Regions from separate parts of the Pseudomonas sp. FW305-20 genome, predicted to be linked through region 3. Evidence: predicted binding sites of a transcription regulator. Region 3 holds the regulator's gene; each other region holds the start of a gene.

Region 1 (7,801 bases), on a different contig from region 3:
GCGAGACCTTCGACGCCGCCATCGGCACCGCCCGCACCATCGCCGAGAAGTTCTTCGCCCCGCACAACCGCAAGGGTGACGAGAACGAACCGCGCTACGAGGATGGTCAGGCGATTCTGATTCCGGAAGTGAAACCGGCGGTGGACGCCTTCCTTGAAGCCGGTTTCCTCAACGCAGCGCGCAGTTTCGATGCCGGCGGCATGCAACTTCCTACGCTGCTGTCCCAAGCGTGCTTTGCGCACTTTCAGTCAGCCAACGCGGCGTCGACTTCTTATCCGTTCCTGACCATGGGCGCGGCGAACCTGATCGAAAGTTTCGGCACCGAGGAGCAGAAACAGCGCTTCCTGCAACCGATGATCGACGGACGTTTCTTCGGCACCATGGCGCTGACCGAGCCGCATGCTGGCTCGTCGCTGTCGGATATTCGTACCCGCGCAGAGCCTGCGTCTGACGGCACCTATCGCCTCAAGGGCAACAAGATCTTTATCTCTGGCGGGGATCATCCGCTGTCGGAAAACATCGTGCACATGGTGTTGGCCAAGTTGCCGGACGCACCGGCCGGGGTGAAGGGCATTTCGCTGTTCATCGTGCCCAAGTTTCTGGTCAACGATGACGGCAGCCTGGGCAAACGCAACGATGTGTTGCTGGCCGGGTTGTTCCACAAGATGGGCTGGCGCGGCACCACCTCCACCGCGCTGAACTTCGGCGATAACGGCGAGTGTGTCGGCTACCTGGTGGGCAAGCCACATCACGGTTTGAGCTACATGTTCCAGATGATGAACGAGGCGCGGATCGGCGTCGGCATGGGCGCGGTGATGCTAGGTTACGCCGGGTATTTGTATTCCCTGGAATACGCCCGCGAACGTCCGCAAGGTCGCGTGCCGGATAGCAAGGACCCGAACACCGCACCGGTGGCGATCATTCAACACGCCGACGTCAAACGCATGTTGCTGACCCAGAAAGCCTACGTCGAAGGTTCGTTCGACCTGGGGTTGTACGCGGCGCGGCTGTTTGACGACACCACGACCCTTGAGACGGAAGCCGAGCGCAAACAGGCCCATGAACTGCTGGATTTGCTCACGCCGATCGTCAAATCCTGGCCGTCGGAGTTTTGCCTGAAGGCCAACGAACTGGCGATCCAGATACTCGGCGGCCATGGCTACACCCGCGAATACCCGGTGGAGCAGTATTACCGCGATAACCGCCTGAACCCGATCCACGAAGGGACCCACGGCATTCAATCGCTGGACCTGCTGGGCCGCAAACTGGCGCAGAACGGTGGTGCGGGGCTCAAGCAATTGATCCGCCTGATTGCCGACACCGCCGAACGCGCTCAAGCGCATGAATCGTTAACCGCGCTGCGTGAGCCGCTGGAGAAACTGGTGGCGCGCCTGCAAACGGTGACCATTGGCCTGCTGACGGATTTGGGGCAAGGCAAGGTTAATAGCAGCCTGGCGAACTCGGCGCTGTACCTGAAAGTGTTCGGGCACACGGTGATTGGCTGGCGCTGGCTGGAGCAGGCGATTCGCGCTGAGGAAGGGTTGGCCAAAGGGAATGCGGCGGATGTGAGCTTCTATAAAGGCAAGCTACAGGCGGCGCGGTATTTTCTGACGTGGGAAGTGCCGGGTTGTCAGCATGAACTGGCGATTCTTGAGGCGCGGGATGATGTGTGCCTGACGATGCAGGATGAATGGTTCTGACACCCTCTCACTGATCGTTCCCACGCTCTGCGTGGGAATGCCTCAGGGGACGCTCCGCGTTCCAATGGGACGCAGAGCGTCCCGGGCTGCATTCCCACGCGGAGCGTGGGAACGATCGGTCAGCTGAGTTTGAAGCTACCCATCTGCCGCGCCAGATCATCGGCCAAGCGCTGCAATGTCTGACAGTCCTCACGGCAAGCCCTGACCTCCCCGGCGGTGGCACGGGCCAGATCTGAAATCCCCTGCACGTTCCGGTTGATCTCTTCCGTTACCGCCGACTGCTCTTCCGTTGCCGCCGCCACTTGATGGTTCATGTCGCTGATGCGCTCCACCTGGCCGGTAATCGCCGTCAACGACACCCCGGTGCGCTGGCTCGACTCGACGCCCGTGCCGGTCGCCGCTTGCCCGGAATGCATCGACGACACTGCGTTCTCCGCGCCTTGCTTGAGGCTGCCAATCATCTGCTGAATCTCATCAGTGGACGACTGCGTGCGCCGCGCCAACGTGCGCACCTCATCCGCTACGACCGCAAACCCACGCCCCATGTCCCCGGCCCGCGCCGCTTCGATGGCCGCGTTGAGCGCGAGCAAATTGGTTTGCTCGGAAATCCCGCGAATCACTGCCAGCACCTGATCGATGGATGCCACCTGATTGGCCAACTCGCCCACCGCGCTGGCAGCGAGGCCGATTTCATCGGACATGCTTTCAATATGCCGGATCGACCCGCCCACCACTTCCCGCGCCTGCATCGCCTCATCCCGGGCAGTTTGTGAAGCCACCGCGGCGTTGCCGGCGTTCTGGGCGATTTCCTGCACGGTCAGGCCCATTTCGTGGACGGCGGTGGCGACCATGTCGGTCATTTCCTGTTGGCGGCCAGAGCGTTCGGCGGTGTTGTCCACCACCCGCGCCACTTGGCCGACGGCCGTGCGTAAACGCTCGCTGGTGGTCAGCACTTCGCCGATCATGTCGCGCTGGCTTTCCAGGAATCGATTGAAGCCGCGAGCCAGGTCACCCAGTTCATCGGCGCGGCTGGAATCTAACCAGTGGGTCAAATCTCCACCACCGCTACCAATGGCTACCAGCGCCGCTGTTACCTGACGAATCGGCCGCACCAAGCCACGGGCCAACAACACCACCAGCATCAGGCACACCAGCGCCACCGCCAGGCCGATGCCGCTGCTCATCCACATCGCGCGGCGGGCTTCAGCGTAGATCTGCGACTGCGGCACTTCGGCCACCAGCGTCCAGCCCAGGTCCCGCAACGGCAGGCTCAATGCCAGGAAATCTTCGCCCTCGCGTATAAAGCTGCTACTGGTGGCGGCTTTTTGAGCCATGACCGCTTGCGCTGCCGGGGCGCCAATCTGTTCGGCCAACGTGCGTTTGCCGCTGAACTGAGCCTCGGGGTGAACCTGGATCAAACCGTCGGAACGTACGAGATAGACCTTGCCGCGCTCACCGAAGTTGAAGTTGTGGATCAGCTCCGACAGCTCTTTCATGCTCAGGCCAAGCCCGGCAACGCCCACGACTTTGCCGGCCTGCTCGACCTTGAGGTCGATGAACAGCGCCAACTCTCCGGTCGCGGTGTCATTGTCGATATTGAGGGTGCGCGGCTGGTTGCTGTCGAGAAACGAATAGAACCAGGCGTCTTTGGGGTTGGAACGGCTGAGGGTCCGGTCCAGGCCTTTTTCATTGAAGTAGTGGTTTGAAGCCGTGCCGACGATCAGCGCGGTAAAGGCTTTGTGCTCGGCGCGGATGCCTTCCAGATACTCCACGAAGGTATCGGTCTGGGCGCTGTTTTCGCCCCCGGCCAGCCAGTCGCGCACCATGCTGTTACTGGCGATGTCCTTGGCGGCGGTGAGGGGTTGAACGAGGATTCGCTCGATGTCGTTGCGCATCGCTTCGATGCTCGACGGCAGCGCTTGTTCGACCAGATAGCGCTCGGCGAGACGGTTGACCACGAGGGTATAAATGCCAACCACGATCAGGATACTGACCAGCAGGGCGGTGCCCATGCTTAGGATCAACTGCCATTGAATACTGCGTCGCCAGAACTGCATGGAGCACCCCCAAAGAATAAGAGGCTGAAACACTGCAACAGCCGTGCCGATTGTATACAACGCAAGCGACAATTTATTCTTTGGTTGTGCGCAAAGCCGATCAGGCCTGATTGATCGTCTTGGAAATCACTTCAACCGTGGCGCTGACTTGCTCTTGGTAACGGTCGAGTTCCTGCTTGTGCTGTTTCTGCATTTCGATCTGCTGGGAGCACAGATTCATCGCGGCCAATACCAGCAAGCGGTCACCGATCAGCGTCGGGTACTTCCTTTTGGTGTCAGCCAGGGCAGCCTTCAGCATTAACGCGGCGTCCAGCAGGGTTTGCTCTTCCCCGGCCGGCGCCTTGATCGAATAGTCCTCCCCCAGGATCGAGACGACTTTTACCCCTGCGGAGCCGTGATTCATGCGCTGACCGGGCCGGCGCTGACGCGCTCAACCAGGGCCTGGATGCGTGCAGCGGTGGCACCTTGTTTCTCTTCCTGTTCCATCAGGCTCAGTTGCAGGCTTTCGTTTTCATCCTTGGCCTGGGCCAATTCTGCGCTCAGGGTCTGGTTGCTGCCGAGCAGGGTCTGGTTCTGTTGCACCAGGTCGCTGACCAGCTGTTCCAATTGGCTTAGGGATGCTTCCAACATTTTGATTTTCCGAGCATTTTCAAAGGGCGCGTACGATAAAGAAAAGTCACCACGGATGCCAGGGGTATTGGGGCGCAAAGCCTTGATTTTCCTGGCGGGCGACCGTCCTCGCGAACTTTAAAGACTGTGATTGGCGGATCTGGTTCCTGCACTTCGTCGCCGAAGCGTTTGTGCGACAAAAACGCGCAGGGCCTCAAGACTTTAGTCGTATGACCGATAAGTCATCCATACGTCAGTCTCAGCGCCGCACGAATGCGCTCTTTTCGGTAAACACCATGTCCCTTCGTAATATGAATATCGCGCCACGGGCGTTCCTCGGTTTTGCCCTGATTGGCGGCCTGATGCTGATTCTGGGTGTGTTTGCCTTGAACCAGATGAGCAAGATTCGCGGTGCGGGTGAAGACATCGCCTCCATGAGCGTGCCGAGCATCAAGAGCCTCGACGAGTTCACTCAGTTGACCCTGCGCCTGCGAGTGCTGTCCTATCGTTTGCTGGTTAACCGCGAACCTGATGTGCAGCAGAAAACTTTCGAGCTGTTTGAACTGCGTAATCAGCAGATCCGCGACGCTCAACGAGTCTACGAACCGCTGATCGACGGCCCGCAGGAACGCGCTGCTTACGATCAATACGTGCAGTTGCTGGCGCAGTATCGCCAACTCGAAGACCGGATGAAGACGCTCTCGCGCAACAACCAGGTCGACGAACTGCGCGCCATGCTCAACAGCGAATTACTCTCCAACTCCGAAGCAGTCAACTCAGCCCTCGCGAAGTTGCTTGAGATCAACACCCAACAGATAGAAGTAACCGACACGCGTGCCGGTGAGCAGTATACGACGTCCCTCAATCTGGTGATCACGTTGCTGGTCATCGCCAGTGGCCTGACCCTTCTTTTCGCCTGGTTGCTGACCAACAGCATCACCAAGCCGATCGCCAACGCCCTGAGCGCTGCCGAAGAAATTGCCGAGGGCAACCTGACCCGCCCGATCACCGTCGATGGTGAGGACGAAGCCGGCCGCTTGCTGCTGGCCATGTCGAAGATGCAGGACAAGCTGCGCGACACCCTGCAACGGATTTCCGGTTCCGCCACGCAACTGGCGTCCGCCGCTGAAGAGCTCAACAGCGTCACCGACGAAAGCGCTCGTGGCCTGACCCAGCAGAACAACGAAATCGAACAGGCTGCCACCGCGGTCAACGAAATGACCAGCGCCGTGGAAGAAGTCGCGCGCAATGCCGTCAGCACGTCCGAAGCCTCGAAAAATGCCACCACCTCTGCCGGTGATGGCCGTGACCTGGTGCAGGAAACCGTCAGCGCCATCGAACGCATGAGCGCCGACGTGCAGAGCACCGCTACCCTGATCGGCGACCTGGCCAACGAGTCCCGTGACATCGGCAAAGTGCTGGACGTGATTCGCGGCCTGGCTGACCAGACCAACCTGCTGGCATTGAACGCAGCCATCGAAGCGGCCCGTGCCGGTGAGGCCGGTCGTGGATTTGCCGTGGTCGCGGACGAGGTTCGTGCCTTGGCGCATCGCACCCAACAGTCGACCAGCGAAATCGAACGCATGATCGGCAGCATCCAGAGCGGTACCGAGCACGCGGTGGATTCGATGCGCAACAGCACCGAGCGCGCCGAGTCGACGTTGAACATCGCTCGTGGGGCTGGCATGTCGCTGGACACTATTAATAGTGCAATCGTCGAAATCAACGAACGCAACCTGGTGATCGCCAGCGCGGCCGAAGAGCAGGCGCAAGTGGCCCGTGAAGTGGACCGCAATCTGGTGAACATTCGCGATCTGTCGGTGCAGTCGGCGACCGGGGCCAACCAGACCAGTGCCGCGAGCAATGAGTTGTCGCGATTGGCGCTGGACCTGAACAACATGGTCGGGCGGTTTAGCCTCTAACAACCCTGTGGAGAGGGGATGTTGATCGTTCCCACGCTCCGCGTGGGAATGCAGCCCGGGACGCTCCGCGTCCCAAAAAGCGGACGCGGAGCGTCCGTTGAGGCATTCCCACGCAGAGCGAGGGAACGATCACTGTCCTTGCGCCCCCCCTCTGCAAAAAGCTTTTTGACAGCATCACATTTCAACAGGTTAGAATCGCTGGCACGCAGACTGCATGGTCAGTTTGCGCCCGCCTTTAGCTTTCTGGAGTACTGCCTTTGAATGCGACGACCATCAACAGCCTGTTCTTGATCGGCGCGTTGCTGGTAGGTGCAAGCATTCTGGTGAGCTCACTTTCATCGCGCCTTGGCATCCCGATTCTGGTGATCATCCTCGCGGTGGGCATGTCGGCCGGCGTCGATGGCGCCGGCATTATCTTCGATAACTACCCAACGGCTTATCTGGTCGGCAACCTCGCACTGGCAGTCATCCTGCTCGACGGTGGCTTGCGCACCCGGGTTTCCAGCTTCCGCGTGGCGTTATGGCCGGCGCTGTCGCTGGCGACGGTCGGGGTGTTGATCACCACCGGGCTGACCGGTATGGCCGCCGCGTGGCTGTTCGACCTGAACCTGATTCAAGGCCTGCTGATCGGCGCTATCGTCGGCTCCACCGACGCCGCGGCGGTATTCTCGCTGCTTGGCGGCAAAGGCTTGAACGAACGGGTGACCGCCAGCCTCGAAATCGAGTCCGGCAGCAACGACCCGATGGCGGTGTTCCTCACCGTGACCCTGATCGACATGCTCGCCAGCGGCCAGTCCGGTCTGCACTGGAGCCTGCTCGGGCACTTTTTGCGTGAGTTCGGTATCGGCGCTGTCATCGGTCTGGGCGGCGGCTGGGTCATGTTGCAACTGGTCAACCGTATCCACTTGGCCACCGGCCTGTACCCGATCCTGGTCATTGCTGGCGGATTGGTCGTGTTTGCCCTGACCAACGCCTTGCACGGCAGCGGCTTCCTGGCGGTTTACCTGTGCGGCCTGGTCATCGGCAATCGCCCTGTGCGCAGCCGCCACGGCATTTTGCACATGCTCGATGGCATGGCGTGGCTGGCACAAATCGGCATGTTCCTGGTGCTGGGGTTGCTGGTAACACCCCACGACCTGTTGCCGATTGCCCTGCCCGCCCTGGGCCTGGCGCTGTGGATGATTCTGTTTGCGCGGCCGTTGTCGGTGATCGTCGGCCTGCTGCCGTTCAAGGCATTCCATGGGCGCGAGAAGGCGTTCATTTCCTGGGTCGGGCTACGCGGCGCGGTCCCGATCATTCTGGCGGTGTTCCCGCTGATGGCCGGCCTGCCCAACGCGCAGCTCTATTTCAACCTCGCCTTCTTTATCGTGCTGGTGTCGTTGCTGGTGCAGGGCACGAGCCTGCCATGGGTGGCGAAGCTTTTGAAAGTCACCGTTCCGCCGGAGCCGGCACCGATCTCCCGCGCCGCCCTGGAAGTCCACGTCACCAGTGAGTGGGAGCTGTTCGTTTATCG
Region 2 (7,801 bases), on a different contig from region 3:
CGACAGTCGATCGACCATATCGGCTTCACTGGCGTTCCCCAAACTTGAACGCACAGTATGCAAGGCTTGATTCGGAAAGTAACTGTAGCCCGACAATACTGCCTTTATTGCACTGAGCAACTCAGTGAGATCTTGTTGTTTGCAAACATACCCGGCGGCACCGGATTGCATGCAGCGCATTGAAAAATGCCCTGGCGCCTGGGAAGTTAATATCAGTACCTTCATGGGCATTGCTGTCGAGGTCAGACGCGCGATGACTTCCAATCCATCAAGTTTCGGTATTCCAATATCCAGGATGACAATATCCGGCATATGCTCACGGGCAAGTTGCAACGCATCCACGCCATTGTCTGTCTCTGCAATGACTTCGTAGCCATGACGTTCCATTAGCATACGCACCGCAAGACGAATGACAGGGTGATCATCCACGATCAGCACTTTATTCATGGGCAAGTCCAATTTCGCTGTTCGAATTTTTAGAGCCCGCACAATAGCCTAGTCGTTTCCCCCATGGCATGCCGCCCCCCTCGGCCACCCACACCGAGAGACATTCCCTACAGATATTAGGGAATTGTCTTACAAATTTTCAGAAAATATCGTGAGAGGAAAAATTTTATCAACCTGAAAACATTTCGATTATCCGCAATTTTTTTGTTTCCATTTACAACCAGAAACCTGAACAAGAGGATTCGCCGCAAGCGATCAAACGAACTCTGGCTATTGAGCTACCCTTAAAAGTAACTGATATTTACCACTTTCGATTTTACCCGACAAAAACCACATAAAAAGGAACAAGAAAAAAATCACACAAGGCAACACTTAAAAAATACATTTAACGCAACACTACTTAAAACACCAGGAACAGAGATACCCGACCCGCATACAATAACGCTACTATCATACTATTCAAACCCAACACTAAAAGGAGTTCCGCGCCAACATAAATTCCAACTATTCGTTATAAATATCAAACTAAAAACACTAATCAATCGAGAAAAGACAATACTTCCATGAGCAGAAAACATGAACAAACAAAAGAAAAAAATCATAAACCCCATGACAGTCATTGCGATATTCGCCGCCATTTCTGAAACATCCGCCGCCGTCTCGCTGCCCTTTCTAGACAATAAGGAGCGGGAACTCTATGTCTGGTTCCTGATCAGTTTTCCTTTTTATTTGCTTTTTCTTTTCTTCGCCACACTAAACTTCAACTACCGGTCGCTGTACGCGCCCTCCGATTACAGCAAGGGAAAGCAATTTATAAAAGTGATGGACAATGCTGAACGTGGTCAGCGGCCCGATAACCTGAAGGACCCTCCCCCCCGAATCGATATTCATTCGGGCCTTTCGGCTCTTCAGCACGTGAGTCTGGCCGAGCAGTTGCAAAACCTGCACATCGTCGATGCGCGGTGGCTAAACAAGAAAACGGAATTCGGCGCCTGGATCGAAAAAAACCGGCACCCACAGGGAAGTCCTGCACAAGTGATCATATTTCTCACTTGTACTGAATCAGAGGCACTACTGAAGGAAAGCGCAACCAAGCAATCAAGACAGGCAAAAAATCGCAACGGCTCAACACTTTGCATTGCCTACAATTTGAATTCACGCGGTCTGACGATTCTTGATCATTCTTTTTACCTGACACGCAGCAGGTAACGCTTGAAGAGCATTCAGAAAGAGGAATCAGAAGGAAGGTATTACAGAGACAAAAAGAGCGCTGAACATGATGTCCGCAGGAAAATCCCCCTATTCAGAAATTGTGGCCTTGTCACCGACAAGGCCACAACTCTACGGTTTCAAAGGTCTCAGAAAAGCTTCCGGCCTTTGTTCGCCGCAATACGCATGCGCAACGCGTTGAGCTTGATGAAGCCCGCCGCGTCGGCCTGGTTGTAGGCGCCGCCATCTTCTTCGAAGGTCGCAATATTGGCATCGAACAACGATTCGTCGGACTTGCGACCAGTGACGATCACGTTGCCCTTGTACAGCTTCAGGCGCACAACGCCGTTCACGTGAGCCTGGGACGCATCGATCATCTGTTGCAGCATTAGACGCTCAGGGCTCCACCAGTAACCGGTGTAGATCAGGCTGGCGTATTTAGGCATCAGCTCGTCTTTGAGGTGAGCCACTTCGCGGTCCAGGGTGATCGATTCGATCGCTCGGTGGGCGCGCAGCATAATGGTGCCGCCTGGGGTTTCGTAGCAGCCGCGGGACTTCATGCCCACGTAACGGTTCTCGACGATGTCGAGACGGCCGATACCGTGTTCGCCACCGATACGGTTCAGGGTCGCCAGCACGGTAGCCGGGGTCATTTCGACGCCGTCCAGTGCCACGATGTCGCCGTTGCGGTAGGTCAGTTCCAGGTATTGCGCTTTATCTGGAGCCTTCTCCGGGGAGACGGTCCATTTCCACATGTCTTCTTCGTGCTCGGTCCAGGTGTCTTCCAGCACGCCGCCTTCATAGGAGATGTGCAGCAGGTTGGCATCCATCGAGTACGGGGATTTTTTCTTGCCGTGACGCTCGATCGGGATGTTGTGCTTTTCAGCATAATCCATCAGCTTTTCACGGGAGAGCAGGTCCCATTCGCGCCACGGAGCAATCACTTTCACACCTGGTTTCAAGGCGTAGGCGCCCAGTTCGAAACGAACCTGGTCGTTGCCCTTGCCGGTGGCACCGTGGGAAATGGCATCCGCGCCGGTTTCGTTGGCGATTTCGATCAAGCGCTTGGCGATCAACGGACGAGCGATGGAAGTACCCAGCAGGTACTCGCCTTCGTAAACGGTGTTGGCGCGGAACATCGGGAAAACGAAATCGCGCACGAATTCTTCGCGCAAGTCGTCGATGTAGATCTCTTTCACGCCCATGGCCTGTGCCTTGGCGCGTGCAGGTTCGACTTCTTCGCCCTGACCCAGGTCAGCGGTGAAGGTCACGACTTCACAGTTATAAGTATCCTGCAGCCACTTGAGGATCACCGAAGTGTCCAGGCCGCCGGAATACGCCAGAACGACCTTGTTTACGTCCGCCATGCCATCACTCCACGGGGTTCTACGGAAAGCCGCCAAGTCTACCGCTCATGCAGGGCAATTTACAGAGGCGCGACAGCTTATGACGACGAAGCGACAGATTATGTCGAGTGAGCGACGATAACAGCAGGTTCAGGAGGTTGACGCGGCGCTCGCCGATGCCGTGGCCTGAGGGGCCGGTTTTTCGGTGGGCGCAACCCGCGCGAGGTGCACGTTGACCCGACGGTTCTTCGCCCTGTTAGCGGAGTTGGTATTGGGCGCCAATGGATAACGCTCACCATGAAAACGCACGGTGATCTGCGACTCCTGAATGCCGTTGGCCTTGAAGAATTCCATGACTGCCAGGGCCCGACGTCGCGACAAATCCCGATTGGTCAGGCGGTTGCCGCTGTTATCGGAGTGGCCATCGAGCTCGATGTGGTTGACCGTCGGATCAGCCTTCATGAACTCCAGCATCACTTGTAATTGCGCCTTGGCCTGCGCGTCCAGATCCATGCCTTCGCCGGGGAAGCCAATCTGCGACTGTTTAACCTGCTCGAAATTCTTCGGCAGCAGCTTCGCCACGCAGCCCTGATAATCATTAAATGCCTGGCTGAACTTGACGGGCAACAGACGCACTTCTGACACTCGACCATCGCCCGAGTGATGTCGAACGACCGGACTGCGACCATCCAACAGGCCACTGATCAAGCGGCCGGCCTGAACTTGCGAGCTGTTGAACAACACATTGCCGCTGCCAATTCGCACAGAACCGAGGTTGATGTCGCCGCGCCCCGGCTGCCAAGGGGCAGCCGCCGCCAGCAGGGTGGCCGAACCACCGCCGATCATCGCGTTATAGGCCTTCAGACGGAACGTCGCTTGCTCACCCGCACGGCGCACGAACTCACCCGAACCAAAATCAGTGATCGGCTGAGTCAGACGACATTCGAACTTGTCTCCTTCGACCGTCCACTCAATGCTCTCCAGACGGGTCTGGAAAGTGAGCGCCATCGCAGGAAGGCTGGCAAACACACTGAGCAAGGCTAAATAACGCTGGCGCACGGGAGGCTCCACTGGCTTCTACAACAAAAAGACCGACACACAGATGTTTACGGCATACCTGTTGGATATCGGAAGCTTCCTGCAAAACTTGATAGCGAGTGCCTGGAAGAGTCTTTTCCGGTAGCATTCCCCTCAGTTTGACCCGCCTGGAATCCCCTCATGTCCGACCGCCTGACCCTGCTGCGTCCCGACGACTGGCATATTCATCTTCGCGATGGTGCTGTGTTGCCCAATACAGTCGCGGATGTCGCGCGCACCTTTGGTCGCGCCATCATCATGCCCAACCTGGTACCTCCGGTGCGTAACACCGCTGAAGCCGACGGCTATCGCCAGCGGATTCTCGCTGCACGCCCGGCTGGCAGCCGCTTCGAACCATTGATGGTGCTGTACCTGACCGACCGCACCCAGCCCGAAGAAATTCGCGAGGCCAAGGCCAGCGGCTTCATTCACGCCGCCAAGCTGTACCCGGCCGGCGCGACCACCAACTCGGACTCTGGTGTCACCAGCATCGACAAGATTTTCCCTGCACTCGAGGCCATGGCCGAAGTCGGGATGCCCTTGCTGGTTCACGGTGAAGTCACCCGTGGCGATGTCGACGTGTTCGATCGCGAAAAAATCTTCATCGATGAGCACATGCGTCGTGTGGTCGAGCGCTTCCCTAGCCTCAAAGTGGTGTTCGAACACATCACCACCGCCGACGCCGTGCAGTTCGTCAACGAGGCTTCGGCCAATGTAGGCGCGACCATCACCGCGCATCACCTGCTGTACAACCGCAACCACATGCTGGTGGGCGGGATTCGGCCGCACTTCTATTGCCTGCCGATCCTCAAGCGCAACACCCATCAGGAAGCCCTGCTCGACGCCGCCACCAGCGGCAGCGACAAGTTCTTCCTCGGCACCGACTCGGCGCCCCATGCCCAGCACGCCAAAGAAGCCGCTTGCGGCTGCGCCGGTTGCTACACCGCTTATGCAGCGATCGAGATGTATGCCGAAGCCTTCGAACAGCGCAACGCGCTGGACAAGCTCGAAGCCTTCGCCAGCCTGAACGGCCCGCGTTTCTACGGCCTGCCGGTGAACACCGATCGCATCACCCTGGTCCGCGAAGAGTGGACCGCCCCAACCAGCCTGCCATTTGGCGAGCTGACCGTAATCCCGCTGCGCGCCGGTGAAAAACTGCGCTGGCGCCTGCTGGAGGAACACGCGTGAGTGAAGACCATTTCGACGACGAACAGGACGGTCAAGGCGGCGGAGGTGGTTCGCGCCACCCGATGGCTGAGCGCTTCCGTGGATACCTGCCCGTTGTTGTCGACGTTGAAACCGGTGGTTTCAACTCTGCCACTGACGCCTTGCTGGAAATTGCCGCAACCACTATCGCCATGGATGAAAAAGGGTTTGTGTATCCCGATCACACCTATTTCTTCCGCGTCGAGCCTTTTGAAGGCGCGAACATTGAAGCGGCCGCGCTGGAATTCACCGGGATCAAACTCGATCACCCGCTGCGTATGGCGGTGAGCGAAGAAACGGCCCTGACCGATATTTTCCGCGGCATCCGCAAGGCCCTGAAAGCCAACGGCTGCAAACGGGCGATTCTGGTCGGGCACAACAGCAGCTTCGACCTGGGTTTCCTCAACGCCGCTGTCGCGCGTCTGGACATGAAACGTAATCCGTTTCACCCGTTCTCAAGCTTCGATACCGCGACCCTGGCCGGTCTGGCTTATGGCCAAACCGTGCTGGCCAAGGCCTGTCAGGCCGCCGATATCGACTTCGACGGTCGTGAGGCCCACTCGGCTCGCTACGACACCGAGAAGACCGCCGAGCTGTTCTGCGGCATCGTCAATCGCTGGAAACAAATGGGCGGCTGGGAAGACTTCAACGACTGATCCCGGTCGCTGGATTTATCCCGCCCATAAAAAAACCGGCCTCTACGGCCGGTTTTTTTATGCCTCAAACGTACCTTACAGCGCAGCAGCGTGCTCGGTCAGGTAAGCCGCAACACCTTCGGTGGAAGCGGTCATGCCTTTGTCGCCTTTTTTCCAGTTGGCAGGGCAAACTTCACCGTGCTCTTCGTGGAATTGCAGTGCGTCGACCAGACGAACCAGCTCTTCGATGTTACGGCCCAGCGGCAGGTCGTTGATGATCTGCGAGCGGACAACGCCTTTGTCGTCGATCAGGAACGCACCACGGAAAGCTACGCCGTCAGCGGACTGAACGTCGTAAGCCTTCATGATTTCCTGCTTGATATCGGCAGCCATGGTGTAACGGACCTGGCCGATACCACCATTGTTGACCGGGGTGTTGCGCCAGGCGTTGTGGGTGAAGTGCGAGTCGATCGAAACGGCGATCACTTCAACGTTGCGTGCCTTGAAGTCAGACATGCGGTTGTCCAGAGCGATCAGCTCGGACGGGCAAACGAAGGTAAAGTCCAGTGGGTAGAAGAACACCAGGCCGTATTTGCCTTTGATGGCCGACGACAGGGTGAAGCTGTCTACGATTTCGCCATTGCCGAGTACAGCCGGTACGGTGAAGTCAGGGGCTTGTTTGCCTACGAGTACGCTCATTGGATATCTCCTGGTGTAAAAACGTGAAGTTCCGGGTTTGTGCCAGCCTGCCACCTTCGGGCGACAGCCCTGTGACACGAACCCGCTTCATAAGGACCGGCCATCATACACTGCGTTTTTGACCTGTCCTTAACGGTTTTTTTGTCAGGGGAAATGCAGCCGACGGGTTTTCCTGGTGATCGATGCTGAGAGGAAACCGTTCGTCAGGCTTGAACAAAGCTTTCAGAAACCACTTTGACAATCATTCTCGTTAACATTAAGATCCATCGCAATTGAGTCACAACCAGCGACGGTTTTCACTTATGTATGTTTGCCTCTGCACTGGCGTCACCGACGGTCAAATCCGCGAAGCGATCTATGAAGGTTGCTGCAGTTATAAGGAAGTCCGTCAGGCCACCGGCGTAGCCAGCCAATGCGGTAAATGTGCCTGCCTTGCCAAGGAAGTGGTCCGCGAAACCCTGACCAAATTGCAATCCGCCCAGGCCGCGATTCCCTACCCTGTAGAATTTACTGCCGCGTAATTAACGTATTTCAAAGAACCGGACTAGATGTCCGGTTTTTTTATGTCTGAAAATCAAACGCTTACGCTCTAGACGCGGAACACAAACATTCTTATTCCGATTAATTTTCATTTAAGTTTCAATAACTTAGGTTTGACACTCTTAATATCGCAGCTCAAACTCTGCCTCATAGACAGCTATTTAGGGCAGGACCCCATCATGAAAGGCGACATTACAGTCATCCAGCATCTCAACAAGATCCTTGCCAATGAGCTGGTCGCGATCAATCAATACTTCCTGCATGCACGTATGTATGAAGATTGGGGCCTGAACAAACTTGGCAAGCACGAATACCACGAATCCATCGACGAGATGAAGCACGCGGACAAGCTGATCAAGCGCATTCTGTTCCTTGAAGGCCTGCCGAACGTCCAGGACCTGGGCAAGCTGCAGATCGGCGAGCACACCCAGGAAATGCTTGAGTGCGACCTGCGTATCGAGCGCACAGGTCATGCGGATCTCAAAGCGGCTATCGCTCATTGCGAAACCGTTGGCGACTTTGGTAGCCGTGAACTGCTTGAAGATATTCTTGAATCCGAAGAAGAACATATCGATTGGCTGGAAACCCAACTGGGCCTGATCGATAAAGTCGGTCTTGAGAACTATCTGCAATCGCAGATGG
Region 3 (7,801 bases):
ATGATGTGCCGCACTGCCGTGATGCCATCCATCATCGGCATCTCGTAGTCCATGGTGATCACGTCTGGCTTGAGGGCCAGCGCCTGATCAATCGCCTCTTTTCCGTTGGTCGCCGTGCCGACGACCTGGATATTCGGATCCGCTGAAAGAATTTCCGAGACGCGGCGGCGGAAAAACCCCGAATCGTCCACCACCAGGACTTTAACTGCCATAAACACTCCGTTAGGCGGAGCGAGGCTCAGTCGCCCCGCCCCACCAGAATCAAATACGCCGTGCGGCGTAACGCTTGAGCATGCTCGGAACATCGAGAATCAGCGCAATGCGGCCGTCACCGGTGATGGTGGCGCCGGACATGCCCGGGGTTCCCTGGAGCATTTTGCCCAATGGCTTGATGACCACTTCTTCCTGGCCCACCAGTTGATCGACGACGAAGCCGATCCGCTGCGTGCCCACCGAAAGGATCACCACATGGCCTTCGCGCTGCTCTTCGTGAGCGGCGGAACTGACCAACCAGCGTTTGAGGTAGAACAATGGCAGCGCCTTGTCCCGCACGATCACCACTTCCTGGCCGTCCACCACGTTGGTGCGCGACAGGTCGAGGTGGAAGATCTCGTTGACGTTCACCAGCGGGAACGCAAACGCCTGGTTGCCCAGCATGACCATCAGCGTCGGCATGATCGCCAGGGTCAACGGGACCTTGATGACGATCTTCGAGCCCTTGCCCTTGGTCGAGTAGATATTGATGGTGCCGTTGAGCTGGGCGATTTTGGTTTTCACCACGTCCATGCCCACACCGCGACCGGAGACGTCGGAAATTTCGGTCTTGGTCGAGAAACCCGGCGCGAAGATTAGGTTGAAGCAATCGGACTCGCTGAGACGATCCGCCGCATCCTTGTCCATCAAGCCTTTCTTCACGGCAATGCCGCGCAGAACGTCGGCGTCCATGCCCTTGCCGTCATCGGAGATCGACAGCAGGATGTGGTCGCCTTCCTGTTCAGCGGACAGGATCACCTTGCCGCTGCGCGGCTTGCCCATCGCTTCACGCTCGGCCGGCTCTTCAATACCGTGGTCGACCGAGTTGCGCACCAAGTGGACCAGCGGGTCGGCCAGGGCCTCGACGAGGTTCTTGTCGAGGTCGGTTTCTTCGCCGACCAGTTCCAGGTTGATCTCTTTCTTGAGCTGGCGAGCCAGGTCGCGAACCAGACGAGGGAAGCGCCCGAAGACCTTCTTGATCGGTTGCATCCGGGTCTTCATGACCGCGGTTTGCAGGTCGGCCGTGACCACGTCGAGGTTCGACACGGCCTTGGACATGGCTTCGTCGCCGCTGTTGAGGCCCAGACGGACCAAACGGTTACGCACCAGTACCAACTCGCCGACCATGTTCATGATTTCGTCGAGACGTGCGGTATCGACGCGCACGGTGGTCTCGGCTTCGCTGGCCGGTTTTTCCGCTGGCGGCGCAGACGCGGCACGAGCCGGGGCCGGGGTAGCAGCAGGCTTCGGCGCTTCGGCTTTAGGCTCGGGCGCTTTGGCGACAGGTTTCGCTGCAGCGGCAGGAGCCTTGGTGACAGGTGCCGAAACAGCGGCGCCAGTGCCGACTTCAGTGAACTTGCCTTTGCCGTGCAATTCGTCGAGCAGCGATTCGAACTCGTGATCGGAGATCAGATCGCCGCCAGCCGCTTTTGCGGTAGGCGCAGCCGGGGCCGGGACCGCAGCAATGGCCGACTCCAGCGCATCAACGGCAAAGTTGCCCTTGCCGTGCAGTTGATCGAGCAGTGCTTCGAACTCGTCGTCGGTGATATCGGAGCTGTCGCCTGGCGCTTTCGGGGCAACCGGTGCGGCTGGCGCCGAGGCTACCGCATCGACGGCGAACTGGCCTTTACCGTGCAGTTGATCGAGCAACGACTCGAACTCGGCATCGGTGATTTCGTCGCTGCCCGCTGCATTGCTGCTCGGCGCTGGCACAACTGCCGGGGCTTCTGCCTGAGCCTTGACGGCGTTCAGCGAGTCCAGCAGTTGTTCGAATTCGTTATCGGTGATGTCACCCGACTCGCTCTCGGCGGCAGGTTCTTCCACCACGCCAGCGACCGGTGCCGTTTCATCGGCGGTTTTCGGCTCGGCCAAACGGGCCAGTGCCGCCAGCAATTCTGGTGTGGCAGCCGTGATCGGGCTGCGCTCGCGGACTTCGGTGAACATGCCGTTCACCGCATCCAGCGCTTCAAGAACCACGTCCATCAGTTCCGAGTCGACGCGACGTTCACCCTTGCGCAGGATGTCGAACACGTTCTCGGCGATGTGACAGCACTCCACCAGCTCGTTGAGCTGGAGGAAGCCGGCGCCTCCTTTTACAGTGTGAAAACCGCGAAAAATTGCATTGAGCAAGTCCGCATCATCAGGTCGGCTTTCAAGCTCGACCAGCTGTTCGGACAGTTGCTCTAGAATCTCGCCGGCCTCAACCAGGAAATCCTGAAGGATCTCTTCATCGGCGCCGAAGCTCATGTGTAGGGGTGCTCCTAGAATCCAAGGCTGGAAAGCAAATCGTCTACATCGTCCTGACCGGACACAACGTCTTCTCTTTTATCGGCATGAATCTGCGGACCTTCACCCTGAGAGAGATGTTTTTGCGGATCTTTTTCTGCCAGCATCGCTTCACGGTCATGTTCGATGCCCGCAAAGCGGTCCACCTGACTGGCCATAAGCACGAGCTTGAGCAGGTTGCTTTCAACTTCGGTGACCAGTTGGGTCACGCGCTTGATCACCTGACCGGTGAGGTCCTGGTAATCCTGAGCGAGCAGAATGTCGTTGAGGTTGCTCGACACAACGCGATTGTCTTCGCTGCTGCGTGTCAGGAAACCGTCGACTCGCCGAGCCAGCTCGCGGAACTCTTCAGCCCCGACTTCGCGACGCATGAACCGTCCCCAATCGGTGCTCAAGGCCTGGGCTTCGTTGCTCAGGCCGTTGACCAGCGGCGTGGCGTTTTCCACCAGGTCCATGGTGCGGTTGGCCGCGGCTTCGGTCAGCTTGACCACATAACCCAAGCGCTCGGTGGCATCCGTGATCTGCGAGACCTCCTCGGCTTGCGGCATGTTCGGGTCAATCTGGAAATTGACGATCGCACTATGCAGCTCGCGAGTGAGCTTGCCCACTTCCTGATACAGGCCACGGTCACGGGTCTGATTGAGCTCATGGATCAGTTGCACAGCGTCGCCGAACCTGCCTTTTTCAAGGCTTTCGACCAGTTCGACCGCGTGTTTTTTCAGGGTCGATTCGAAATCGCCCTGTGAAGACTCGTTATGCTCCATAGCTCCCCCGTGGCGAAGTGGATCAACCGATGCGTTCGAAAATCTTTTCGATTTTGTCTTTCAACGCCTGGGCCGTGAAGGGTTTGACCACATAGCCGTTAACACCGGCCTGGGCCGCTTCGATGATCTGCTCGCGCTTGGCTTCAGCGGTGACCATCAGCACTGGCAGGTGCTTGAGCTTTTCATCCGCGCGTACGTGACGCAGCAGATCGATGCCGGTCATGCCAGGCATGTTCCAGTCCGTTACCAGAAAGTCGATGCTGCCGCTGTTGAGGACCGGGATCGCAGTGATGCCATCGTCAGCCTCGACCGTGTTGGTGAACCCAAGGTCACGCAACAGGTTTTTTATGATCCGCCGCATCGTTGAGAAGTCATCAACGATGAGGATTTTCATGTTCTTGTCCAATTCGACCTCCAAGCAGTCTTAAACGCGCCCAGCACCTGGACACGCCATTTCAATCAATCCGGCAATGCACTCGATGACTGTCTGGAGCACAACAGATCGTGACCGGCAAGGTTCAACACCCCACCAGCCGCGTTCGCAGTGCCCCCACACTGCCTTCAGCGCGCTCGCCACTCCCCCAAACGCCCCCGCAAACGGGCCGCGCACTGGCTATGTAACTGGCTGACCCGCGATTCGCTGACCCCCAGGACCTCACCGATTTCCTTGAGGTTCAGCTCTTCGTCGTAGTACAGCGCCAACACCAGTCGCTCACGCTCCGGCAAATTGGCAATCGCGTCCGCCAGCGCCGCCTGGAAGCGTTCATCTTCCAGATCGCGTGACGGCTCCAGATGTGCACTCGCGCCATCCTCGTGCAGCCCTTCGTGTTCGCCGTCCTGCAACAGATCGTCGAAACTGAATAACCGGCTACCCAGGGTGTCGTTCAAAATCCCGTAATAATCGTCGAGACTCAATTGGAGTTCGGCCGCAACTTCGTGATCTTTAGCGTCACGGCCGGTTTTAGCTTCAATCGAGCGAATGGCGTCGCTGACCATCCGGGTATTGCGGTGGACCGAACGTGGCGCCCAGTCCCCCTTGCGTACTTCGTCGAGCATCGCGCCGCGGATTCGAATGCCCGCGTACGTCTCGAAACTCGCGCCTTTGCTGGCGTCGTATTTGGTCGACACTTCAAGCAGGCCGATCATCCCGGCCTGGATCAGGTCTTCGACCTGGACACTGGCCGGCAGACGCGCCAGCAAGTGGTAGGCAATGCGTTTAACCAGTGGCGCGTAACGCTCGATCAGCTCGTACTGCGCGTCACGTGCCGACTTCTTGTAAAGGTTGTAGCCACCGGCTGTCATAGCACAGGTCCTGCGGTCTGTTGCACGAGGCGCTCGACGAAAAACTCCAGGTGCCCACGCGGGTTGGCAGGCAGCGGCCAGGTATCGACCTTCTGGGCAATGGCCTTGAACGCCAGTGAGCACTTGGACCGCGGGAAGGCTTCGTAGACGGCGCGCTGCTTCTGCACAGCCTTGCGCACGCTTTCGTCGTAAGGCACCGCGCCGACGTATTGTAAGGCGACGTCCAGGAAGCGATCCGTGACCTTGGTCAACTTGGCGAACAGGTTGCGCCCTTCCTGCGGGCTCTGGGCCATGTTGGCCAGGACGCGGAAGCGGTTCATGCCGTAATCGCGGTTCAGCAGTTTGATCAGTGCGTAAGCATCGGTAATCGAGGTCGGTTCGTCGCAGACCACCAGCAAGACTTCTTGCGCTGCACGGACGAAACTGACGACCGAGTCACCAATGCCCGCCGCGGTGTCGATCACCAGCACGTCGAGGTTGTCGCCGATATCGCTGAACGCCTGGATCAGGCCGGCGTGCTGGGCCGGGCTCAAATGAACCATGCTCTGTGTGCCGGACGCGGCCGGAACGATGCGGATGCCGCCAGGGCCCTGCAACAGTACGTCGCGCAGCTCGCAGCGGCCTTCGATCACGTCGGCCAACGTACGTTTGGGTGTCAGCCCCAGCAGGACGTCGACGTTCGCCAGCCCCAGATCGGCGTCCAACAGCATGACGCGCCGACCGAGCTCAGCTAGAGCCAGGGACAAGTTCACTGACACGTTAGTCTTCCCGACGCCACCTTTGCCGCCGGTCACCGCGATCACCTGTACGGGATGCATGCTGCCCATGAATTTCTTTACCTTGTCTTACTTAGACGGAGGCCACATTACTGGCTGCGCGTTCATTAACTGAACAATGCATGGCAGGCCATCGATGTAGGTACAAAAACTGTCATTAGTACCTCAGCCCACCTGCTTGGTCGGGCTGTGGTAAATATCAGCGAACATGTCAGCCATGGCTTCTTCGCTGGGTTCTTCTTGCATTTGCACGCTTACAGCGCGACTGACCAACTGATGACGACGCGGCAGATGCAAATCATCCGGGATCCGCGGGCCATCGGTCAGGTAGGCCACCGGCAGTTCATGACTGATGGCCAGGCTCAACACCTCGCCCAGACTTGCCGTTTCATCCAGTTTAGTCAGGATGCAGCCAGCGAGCCCACAACGCTTGTAACTGTGATAAGCGGCCGTTAGAACCTGTTTCTGGCTGGTGGTTGCCAAAACCAGATAATTTTTCGATTTGATGCCACGACCGGCCAGGCTTTCGAGCTGCATGCGCAGTGCCGGATCGCTGGCCTGAAGGCCCGCGGTATCGATCAGCACCACGCGTTTGCGCAGCAAGGGCTCCAGCGCCTGTACCAGTGACTGCCCCGGATCGACGTGAGTCACCGACACATTGAGGATCCGGCCCAACGTCTTGAGTTGTTCCTGAGCACCAATACGGAAACTGTCCATGCTGACCAGCGCGATGTTCTGCGCGCCGTACTTGAGCACGTAACGGGCCGCGAGCTTGGCCAGGGTGGTGGTCTTGCCCATGCCGGCAGGACCGACCATGGCAATCACGCCGCCCTCCTCCAGAGGCTCGACTTCCGGTGTGGCGATCATCCGCGCCAGGTGTGCCAGCAACATGCGCCAGGCCTGACGAGGTTCTTCAATATCGGTAATCAGCGCCAGCAAATCGCGCGACAACGGGCCGGACAGGCCGATGCGTTGCAGGCGACGCCAAAGATTGGCCTGGGCCGGACGGCTGCCTTGCAGCTGATTCCAGGCCAGGGAGCCGAGTTGCACTTCCATCAGTTCGCGCAGGCTGTTGAGCTCGAAACGCATCGAGTCGAACGCCCGTGGGTCGACGCCACCAGAGGCTGGTGCCGCAACCGGTGCAGGACGATGGGGTTCGGTGTACGTCGGTTCGATCAGCGGCTCGGCGGCGGTCAGTGGCAGGCCGGCGAACAATTGGCGATTGGTGGACTTGTCGCTCTCGCCATCGCTGCGCAGGCTCAGTTCGGCCTGGGCGGTGACGATCCGCGACTGGGTCTTGCGCAGCTCGTCTTCGAGTTCCATGTTCGGAACGCGCGGGGCCAGCGCCGACAATTTGTAATCCAGGGCAGCCGTCAGCTCGACGCCACCGGCGATCCGGCGGTTGCCAATGATGGCGGCATCAGCGCCCAGCTCATCACGAACCAGTTTCATGGCCTGACGCATATCGGCGGCGAAAAAACGCTTAACTTGCATAAACCACTACCTCAGCCGTTGGGCCCTACTGTCGCAACGATGGTCACTTGCTTGTTGTCAGGTATTTCCTGGTAAGCCAACACATGCAAACCCGGGACTGCCAATCGGCCGAATCGCGACAGCATCGCGCGAACCGGACCGGCGACCAGCAGAATCACCGGTTGACCTTGCATTTCCTGACGCTGCGCCGCGTCGATCAACGAACGTTGCAGTTTCTCAGCCATGCTTGGCTCCAGCAGAACACCCTCTTCCGAGCCTTGTCCTGCCTTCTGAAGACTATTGAGCAATATTTGTTCCAACCTTGGCTCCAGGGTGATCACTGGCAGCTCGGAGTCAGTGCCTACAATGCTTTGGACGATTGCACGGGATACGCCGACGCGCACCGCGGCCACCAGCGCGGCAGTATCTTGACTCTTGCTGGCGTTGTTGGCGATGGCCTCGGCAATGCTGCGGATATCGCGAACTGGCACCTGTTCGGCCAGCAACGCCTGCAATACTTTGAGCAGCTGCGACAGCGACACCACGCCCGGCACCAGTTCTTCAGCCAGTTTTGGCGAGCTTTTGGCCAGCAATTGCATGAGTTGCTGCACTTCTTCGTGACCGATCAACTCACTCGAATGCTTGTAGAGAATCTGGTTCAAGTGGGTTGCCACTACCGTACTGGCATCGACCACGGTGTAACCGAGGGATTGGGCCTGGGCACGCTGGCTGATTTCGATCCAGACCGCCTCCAGGCCGAAAGCCGGATCTTTGGCGGTAATGCCGTTGAGCGTGCCGTAGACCTGGCCCGGGTTGATCGCCAACTCGCGATCCGGGTAAATCTCCGCTTCGGCCAGGATCACCCCCATCAGGGTCAGGCGGTAGGCACTTGGCGCCAGGTCGAGGTTGTCACGGATATGCACGGTCGGCATCAGGAAGCCCAGATCC
Region 4 (7,801 bases), on a different contig from region 3:
TCAAGCCATCCAGATAGATGTTGTCCACCGAACCATCGTTGAAGCCGCGCAACGCCACGTAGTCATAACGGTGGGTTGCGCCATAAGGGTTGGTCAACACGCCGGGGGTGTAACGCATGGCCTGGGAGACGGTTTGCGAACCTTGATCGTCCATTTGCTCGCGGGTTACCACCGAGACGCTTTGCGAGGTTTCCAGCAACGCCGTACTGGTCTTGGTGGCGATCTGGCTATGTGTCGCGTTGTAACCGTCCATGCTGCCCAGCGCATTGCCAAGGGCGAAGCCCTTGATGTCGGTGGTGGGCAATGCCAGCGCTTCGGTTTCGGCGACCGGGCGCAACACGTAGCTGCTGCCATCCTGACTCACGGCCTCCAGACCCGAACCGCTGAGTAAACGTCGCAAAGCCTGATCTGCCGAATATTCGCCCTGCACGCCCGGTGACTGAAGACCCCCGGTTTGCGAAGGCGTTGTCGACAAGGTAATCCCCGCCTGACGCGCAAACTGGTTGAGCACATCGCTCAACGAGCCTGCGGCAATGTTGTAACGGTGGCTGCTGACCTCGCTGCCCGCTGCCGCTACGCCCAGTGTCGGCAATACGCCGACACCCAGCGCGGTGGAGAACAGCGCAGCGCGTACGGCGTAGCGCAGGGCGCCTGAATCGGCGGCGAAAAGAAGAGGGTTCTTACTGGTGGCGCGCACAGTCATTGTAGGTTTCCGTAGGAAGTCGCTGAAGTCAGGATTGAAGTGCTTACTGACTAAGCCGGACTTGCCCGCAAAACCCGCCAAAAATAATTCAGGCCTGTCGCTCCAGCGTCACCCACCAGCGAGTGCGATAGCGCAGTTGCACCGGTAGGGTTTGCGGCAGGATGGCTAGCAACCTGTCGGTGTGCTCCAGTCGGAAAACCCCGGACAGTCGCAAGTCGGCAATGTCCGCTGAGTACGTCAGATAGCCGTGGCGATAGCGCCCGACTTCATCCAGGAAATCCCCCAGCCGCATATTGCGAGTCACGATCAGCCCGTCGACCCAAGCGCCGGCATCCATGTCCAGCGGCGGCGCCAGCTTCGCCTGGTGATGATCGATCAGATAACTCTGCCCGGCCTGCACCTGGGTCGGCGTGCCACCGGCGGCAAGCGGTGAATGTATGAGGACCATGCCGCCGGTAACGCTGAGCCGCGTGCAGTCGTCGTCCTGCCGCAGGATGAAACGTGCCCCCACGCCTTCATACACACCCTGGCGACTGTGTACCCGCAGCGGTCGATCAAACGGAGATCCTTCGTCGATCCCGCCGCACGTTACGATGATTTCGCCGCGAGTCAGTTTGATCAGTCGCTGCTGCGCGTTGTAATCCAGATCCACTGCACTGGCGGTGTTGAGTTCCAGTCGCGTGCCGTCGGGCAATTGGAAACCGCGCCGTTCGCCCGTGGCGGTGGCGAAGTCGGCGGTCCACTGTTGCCAGCCCATTGCATCTTTGCCCAGCCACGCCGCCGACCCCATCAGCAACGCCCCCGACAGCAGCTTCAAGGCCTGGCGGCGTCCCAGTCCCTGGGCGCTGTTTTCCAACGTATTGAAGGCCACTTGAGCACCGGGCACTGCCCGCAGGTTGCTACTCAACTCGGCTTGCAGCGACTGCACCCGTTGCCAGGCCAGTTCGTGTTCATGATGTTCGGCCCGCCAGGTCTCGCATTGCTGGCGTAGCCTGGCATTAGCCGAGTTGTTACGCAGACTCAGCAGCCAATGGATGGCTTGTTTGACGACCTGCTGATGCGGTTCCCCGCGTCGAGTCAGCGACAAGTTATCCACAGGCATCACGTTTCATACCGCAGCACGTAGCAGTGATACAGCGCGTCGGCGACATAGCGCTCAATTGAACGCAGAGACAAGCCCATCTGCTCGGCGATGTGTTTGTGGGTAAGTCCTTCGCACTGCGCCAGCAGAAACGCCTGACGCACTTTCGGCTTCAGGCCTTCGAGCATGCGCGCGATGCTTTCCAGCAACTCAAGCACTAATGCCCGCGCTTCGACGCTCGGGGTTTCGGACTCGGGCAAATGGGCGATGGTTTCCAGGTAGGCGCGTTCGATTTCTTCACGACGCCAATGGTCGATCACCAGCCCACGGGCGATCGTTCGAAGAAAGGCGCGGGGAGCCTTGAGCTCCAGGCGTTCGGTTCTGTGCAGCAGCCGCACAAACGTGTCCTGTGCCAGATCCGCCGCATCGGCTGCATTACCCAAACGCGCGCGCAGCCACGTGTTGAGCCAACCGTGATGGCTACTGTAAAGCGCCTGTACTGCAAACTCAGGTGAGGACATGGATGCGACAGCCCGAACATCACAAATGATAATTAGTCGCATTGTCATCAAGGGTCCGGGAATTTGCAACAGCCGGACAAACAGCCGCCACTCCAAAAAGGCTGATCAGGCGCTTTGGCACGCCGTTCGGCGGGTATCTGACAGGAATGCCGACCATTTCGTACAAACGCCTAAGTTTTCTCCGGTTTGTGCCGACAGCCTGATGAGACATGCGTGCACCAAAGTAGAGCGGCTCCAGAGTCCTGCCTGCGCTGTTACATGGAATGTTGCATCCCGGAACGCATCCCCACTTTTTGCATAAGAAGTCCCATGAAATGAATCTCAAATTCAGCCATAAAATCCTTCTGGCCGCCTCCGGCGTCGTGGTGCTGGCTTTTGCGTTGTTCACTTTGTACAACGACTATCTGCAGCGAAACACCATCCGTCAAAACCTTGAATCGAGCGTCCAGCAGGCCGGCGACCTGACCGCCAGCAGCGTGCAGAACTGGATGAGCGGCCGCGTGCTGGTGCTGGAAAACCTCGCGCAAAACGTCGCCCATCAAGGCGCCAATGCCGACCTTCCCGGGCTGGTCAATCAACCGTCCCTGACCTCGAACTTCCAGTTCACCTACGTAGGCCAGGCCAACGGCGTGTTCACTCAGCGTCCGGACGCGAAGATGCCCGACGGTTACGACCCGCGTCAGCGTCCCTGGTACAAACAGGCCGTGGCTGCCGACAAGACCATGTTGACCCCGCCTTACATGGCCGCCGTCGGTGGCCTGGTGGTGACCATCGCCCTGCCGGTGAAAAAGAACGGCGAGTTGCTCGGCGTGGTCGGTGGTGACCTGAGCCTGGAAACCCTGGTGAAGATCATCAACTCGGTGGACTTCGGTGGCATCGGTCACGCATTCCTGGTCAGCGCCGACGGTCAGGTGATCGTCAGCCCGGACAAGGACCAGGTGATGAAAAACCTGAAGGATATTTACCCGAACGCTGGCGTACGCATCGAGAAGGGTAATCAGGAAGTCACCCTGAATAAGCAGGACCGTATCCTTTCGTTCACGCCGGTCAGTGGTTTGCCGAATGCTGAGTGGTACATCGGTCTGTCGATCGACAAGGACAAGGCCTACGCGCCACTCAGCCAGTTCCGCACTTCTGCGCTGATCGCGATGTTCATCGCCGTGACGGCCATTGCCGTGCTGCTGAGCCTGTTGATCAACGTGCTGATGCGTCCGCTGACCACCATGGGCCGTGCGATGCAGGACATCGCTCAGGGTGAGGGCGACCTTACCCGACGTCTGGCCGTGGAAAGCAAAGACGAATTCGGTGAGCTGGGCGGTTCTTTCAACCAGTTCGTTGAGCGAATTCACGCATCGATTTCCGAAGTGTCGTCGGCCACCCGCCAGGTTCACGACCTGTCGCAGCGGGTAATGGCCTCGTCCAACGCCTCGATCGTCGGTTCCGACGAGCAAAGCGCCCGCACCAACAGTGTCGCCGCGGCGATCAACCAGTTGGGCGCCGCCACCCAGGAAATCGCCCGCAACGCCGCCGATGCTTCCCAGCACGCCAGCGGCGCGAGCGAGCAGGCCGACGACGGTCGTCAGGTGGTGGAGAAAACCATTCTGGCGATGACCGAGTTGTCGCAGAAAATCAGCCTGTCCTGCACGCAGATCGAAACCTTGAATGCCAGCACCGACAACATCGGGCACATTCTGGATGTGATCAAAGGCATCTCCCAGCAGACCAACTTGCTCGCACTCAACGCGGCCATTGAAGCGGCCCGCGCCGGTGAAGCCGGTCGTGGTTTTGCGGTGGTGGCGGACGAGGTGCGTAACCTCGCTCACCGAACTCAGGAATCGGCGGAGGAGATTCACAAGATGATCACCTCGCTGCAGATCGGTTCTCGCGAAGCGGTGACCACGATGAACGCCAGTCAGGTCTCCAGCGAACAGAGCGTCGAAGTGGCGAACCAGGCTGGTTTGCGACTGGTCAGCGTGACTCAGCGCATCGGCGAAATCGACGGCATGAACCAGTCGGTGGCGGCGGCGACCGAAGAGCAGACGGCGGTGGTGGAAACTCTCAACGTCGACGTTAACCAGATCAACCTGCTGAACCAGCAGAGCGTGGCCAACCTCAATGAAACGTTGAAGGATTGCGATGCGTTGTCCCTGCAGGCGAACCGGTTGAAGCAGTTGGTCGACAGCTTCAAAATCTGATCGAGCGATGTAAAAGAGCCCGCTGTGGAGTCATCCACAGCGGGCTTTTTCATGCCTTACGCAAACAGCTTCAACACATTGTTCATCGAGTCATCGGCAAAGCCCTGCACGAAATCCGTGAACCCCGGCAGTGCCTCGGCGCCACCCTGTACGGGTTCGGCGATGATCGTCCAGGTCGCTCGGGATTTGTTCGCGCCCAGCGGTTCGACACTCATCGCCGCCCATAAATTGGCTACGCCCAAGGTGTTGTAAATCGTGGTCCAGGTCATGTTCAGCGCCTGGTCATCCCGGGAGTTGAGTTGCTCGACCACCAGGTTGCCGTCCTTGAAGAATTTCTTGCGCAGGGACGACACGCCTTCGCCAGTCATCTCGATGTGCGACAGCGCTGGAATGAATTGATCGAAGCCGGCGAAGTTACCGACCACTGCCCAGACCTTCCTGGCATCGGCGGGCACTTCCACCGAGGACACCACGTGGCAGCCTTGCGGATTTTTGATCAGGGTGTCGGGTTGTAGGGTTTTCATGGTTTTGCTCCGGTTGAGTGAATCAGATGAAGTTGATTTCTTTGAGGTAGTCGCAGCCGCGACGCAGCAGCGCCGGGGATTTTTCCGGGTAATGCGCGCCCATCTGCCGCACGCCCGCCTGAGCGTTGGCGTGGCCGATCATTGAGATGTCGCCGATGTCTTCCTCGAAGCCGTTGAGGTAGAAACCGAGCACGCCAAACAACGCGTTGTCGCTGTCGACCCGACCCAGTTGCTGCTGCCAGTCGGCGACGCTGACCATGGAAAACTCCCGACCTGCCTCACGGAATGACGCGACGTAGTTGTCCCAGCTCAGAGGCTCGGGGTTGTGCAGGTTGAACACCGCTTTTTCCGCTGAATAACGGCTGGCATGGAAGGCGATGAACCGGGCGAGAAAGTCCACCGGCATCAGGTCGAAATTCAGCGCGAACTCCGGCACCTGGCCGAGCTGGATCGAGCCTTTGAGCATCAGCATCAAGCGATTCTTGTGCGGCTGGCAGACACCGGTGAGGCTGTTGAAACTGATGTTGCCGGGACGATAAAGATTGACCCGTACGCCACGTTCGCGAGCCCGTTCGAGGATTCGCTCACCGACCCATTTGGACAGGTTGTAGCCGTTCTTGATGTAGATCGGCGGGGTCTGCGCGGCGGGCAATTCCAGCACCCGGCCATCGGCGGAAATCGTGCTGGAAGCCGAGAGCGTCGAGACGAAATTGAAGATCTTTTTGCTGCGCCCTTCGCACAACCGAAGGCACTCGAAAATCGGCTCGACGTTGTCCCGCGCCAGCGACTCGTAATCGAGTACGTGATTGACGTTCGCGGCGTTATGCACCAACGCGCCGAACTGCCGATCCAGTCGCTCGTAAACATCCGCTTCGAGCCCCAATGACGGACGCGTGATGTCCGCCGCGTAGACCCGCACCCGGCTCAGGTCCAGATGCTCCAGGCGGTTTTCTCGCAACGCATGGGCAAACCGCTCGGCCGCCGATTGCCCGCCGCCATCGCGCACCAGGCAGGCGACTTCGCTGGCGCCCCAGGCGAGCAATGCTTCGACGATGTGCACGCCGACAAAGCTGTTGGCGCCGGTCACGATCACCTTGTGCACATCGCCCATGCGGTTGACTGGCAACGGCTGGATATCCAGTTCGCGGAAGGCATCGGCCAAGGCCTTTTCGCTCAATACCTCTTCGGTGCCGGAACCGCGCACCAAGGTCGCCAACTTGGCGATGGTCGGCAATTCGATGAAGCGGTTAATCGAGATGCTGCGACCAAATTCTTCACGCAATCGTAAAAGCATGCGCGACAGCAGGATCGAGTGGCCGCCCAGGTTGAAGAAACTTTCATCGGTGGAAATATCGCTGGCCGGCAGCTCCAGCAGCTCAGCCCAGATCTCCAGCAGCAGCGCCTCGTCGGCACTGGCGGGCAAGCGCCGCAGCGTGTTTTCGGACACATTCACGGGCATTGCCAGCAGCGCCTTGCGGTCGACCTTGCCGTTGCTGGCGAACGGCATGCTCGGCAGTTCGGTCCACGCTGTGGGCTGCATGTAATCCGGCAGGAACTGCATCGCATGAGCCTTCAGGGCTTCGCGAGCGGTGCCGGGTTGATCCTCCTGAGGCTGCGCGAGGAAGGCCAGAATCCGTCGATGGCTGTCGATGACCACTGCCACCTGGCGGTACAACTGACTGTCGCGCAGGCAGCGTTCGATCTCTTCCGGCTCAACGCGAAAGCCGCGAATCTTCACCTGATTGTCTCGTCGCCCGCACAGCTCGATGCCATCGCGGGTCCACTTCGCCATGTCGCCGGTGCGGTAGGCGCGCAGGCTCTGGCCATTGGGCAGGTTCAGGTTCAGATAACGTTCGGCGGTCTGCTGCGGGTTGTTCAGGTAGCCCAGGCACACACCCGGCCCGACGATGTACAACTCGCCGACGGTTTGCTCGGCCACCGGTTGAAAATCCTCGTCGAGAATCAGCACCTGACTGTTAGCGATAGGCGCGCCGAGGGTGCGATTGCTGTCGCCGGTACGCAGTTGCCGCGCGGTGATCAACACCGTCGCTTCGGTGGGGCCATAGAGGTTGTAGAGGTTGCCCTGACGGGTGAGCTGCTCGATGACGTAGGGTTCGCAGACATCGCCACCGGTCATCACGTGATCGAGGCATTGCAATTGATCCAGCGGCAGGATGCTCAACAACGCTGGCGGCAAAAAGGCGTGGCTCAGTTGTCGATGGCGGATCAGCTCGACCAGTTGCAACGGATCGCGGCGCTGATCGTCGCCGGGCACGATCAGTTCGGCGCCCTGGAGCAGGGTCGGGAAGATATCGATCAGTGACGAGTCGAAACTCAACGACGAAAACTGCAGCACCCGACTCTGTTCGGTCAGTTGCACATAGTCGGCGTACCACGCGGTGAAGTGCGCGAGGTTGGCCTGGCTGAGCAATACGCCTTTGGGATGGCCGGTGGTGCCCGAGGTGTAGAGCGCCATGCACGGCGCCTCTGGATCGGGTCGCTGGCGCATCAAGGGTTGATCGAGATCGACATCACCAATGTCAATGCGGCTGATGTCGAGCCCCGGCATTTGCGCCGCAAGCGGATGTTCACCGTCATGCAGCAGCAAGACGGCCCCGGCGTTTTCCAAAATGTACTGCTGACGTTGCAGAGGATGGCTCGGCTCCAGTGGCAGATACACCGCGCCACTGCCAAGAATCGCCAGAATTCCCGCATACAACGCGCTGCATTTTGGCAGGCAGATCCCGATCACCAACGGCCCCTGATGCTGCGCGAGC

Evidence for each region. Region 3 encodes FliA, which starts transcription of late flagellar genes. Its sites were predicted from a motif close to CTAAAGTTTNNNNNNNNNNNGCCGNTAA; they were not measured.
Region 1: a site for FliA is predicted at 4,580-4,607, ahead of AC3WP4_RS19635 (methyl-accepting chemotaxis protein). Genes of this name have one in related genera too.
Region 2: a site for FliA is predicted at 4,127-4,154, ahead of AC3WP4_RS22910 (flagellar protein MotY). Genes of this name have one in related genera too.
Region 4: a site for FliA is predicted at 2,476-2,503, ahead of AC3WP4_RS27420 (methyl-accepting chemotaxis protein). Genes of this name have one in related genera too.

What each region holds. Positions count from the first base shown of each region.
Region 1 is NZ_JBYTAJ010000023.1:83,986-91,786, reverse strand. Features, by position in the region: gene AC3WP4_RS19660 (acyl-CoA dehydrogenase) at 1-1,700, shown strand, start outside; gene AC3WP4_RS19655 (methyl-accepting chemotaxis protein) at 1,820-2,551, opposite strand; partial or broken gene AC3WP4_RS19650 (HAMP domain-containing protein) at 2,687-3,712, opposite strand; gene AC3WP4_RS19645 (cell division protein ZapA) at 3,858-4,160, opposite strand; gene AC3WP4_RS19640 (hypothetical protein) at 4,157-4,387, opposite strand; gene AC3WP4_RS19635 (methyl-accepting chemotaxis protein) at 4,663-6,288, shown strand; gene AC3WP4_RS19630 (potassium/proton antiporter) at 6,546-7,801, shown strand, end outside.
Region 2 is NZ_JBYTAJ010000032.1:37,631-45,431, forward strand. Features, by position in the region: gene AC3WP4_RS22895 (response regulator transcription factor) at 1-447, opposite strand, end outside; gene AC3WP4_RS22900 (hypothetical protein) at 1,024-1,656, shown strand; gene AC3WP4_RS22905 (argininosuccinate synthase) at 1,806-3,023, opposite strand; gene AC3WP4_RS22910 (flagellar protein MotY) at 3,153-4,061, opposite strand; gene pyrC (dihydroorotase) at 4,221-5,267, shown strand; gene rnt (ribonuclease T) at 5,264-5,941, shown strand; gene AC3WP4_RS22925 (peroxiredoxin) at 6,017-6,619, opposite strand; gene AC3WP4_RS22930 (bacterioferritin-associated ferredoxin) at 6,922-7,140, shown strand; gene bfr (bacterioferritin) at 7,339-7,801, shown strand, end outside.
Region 3 is NZ_JBYTAJ010000015.1:102,716-110,516, reverse strand. Features, by position in the region: gene AC3WP4_RS15305 (protein-glutamate methylesterase/protein-glutamine glutaminase) at 1-212, opposite strand, end outside; gene AC3WP4_RS15300 (chemotaxis protein CheA) at 262-2,499, opposite strand; gene AC3WP4_RS15295 (protein phosphatase CheZ) at 2,514-3,302, opposite strand; gene AC3WP4_RS15290 (chemotaxis response regulator CheY) at 3,325-3,696, opposite strand; gene fliA (RNA polymerase sigma factor FliA) at 3,864-4,604, opposite strand; gene fleN (flagellar synthesis regulator FleN) at 4,601-5,431, opposite strand; gene flhF (flagellar biosynthesis GTPase FlhF) at 5,546-6,874, opposite strand; gene flhA (flagellar biosynthesis protein FlhA) at 6,886-7,801, opposite strand, start outside.
Region 4 is NZ_JBYTAJ010000054.1:14,486-22,286, reverse strand. Features, by position in the region: gene AC3WP4_RS27435 (TonB-dependent siderophore receptor) at 1-703, opposite strand, end outside; gene AC3WP4_RS27430 (FecR domain-containing protein) at 792-1,805, opposite strand; gene AC3WP4_RS27425 (sigma-70 family RNA polymerase sigma factor) at 1,805-2,305, opposite strand; gene AC3WP4_RS27420 (methyl-accepting chemotaxis protein) at 2,620-4,500, shown strand; gene AC3WP4_RS27415 (SRPBCC family protein) at 4,557-5,024, opposite strand; gene AC3WP4_RS27410 (non-ribosomal peptide synthetase) at 5,047-7,801, opposite strand, start outside.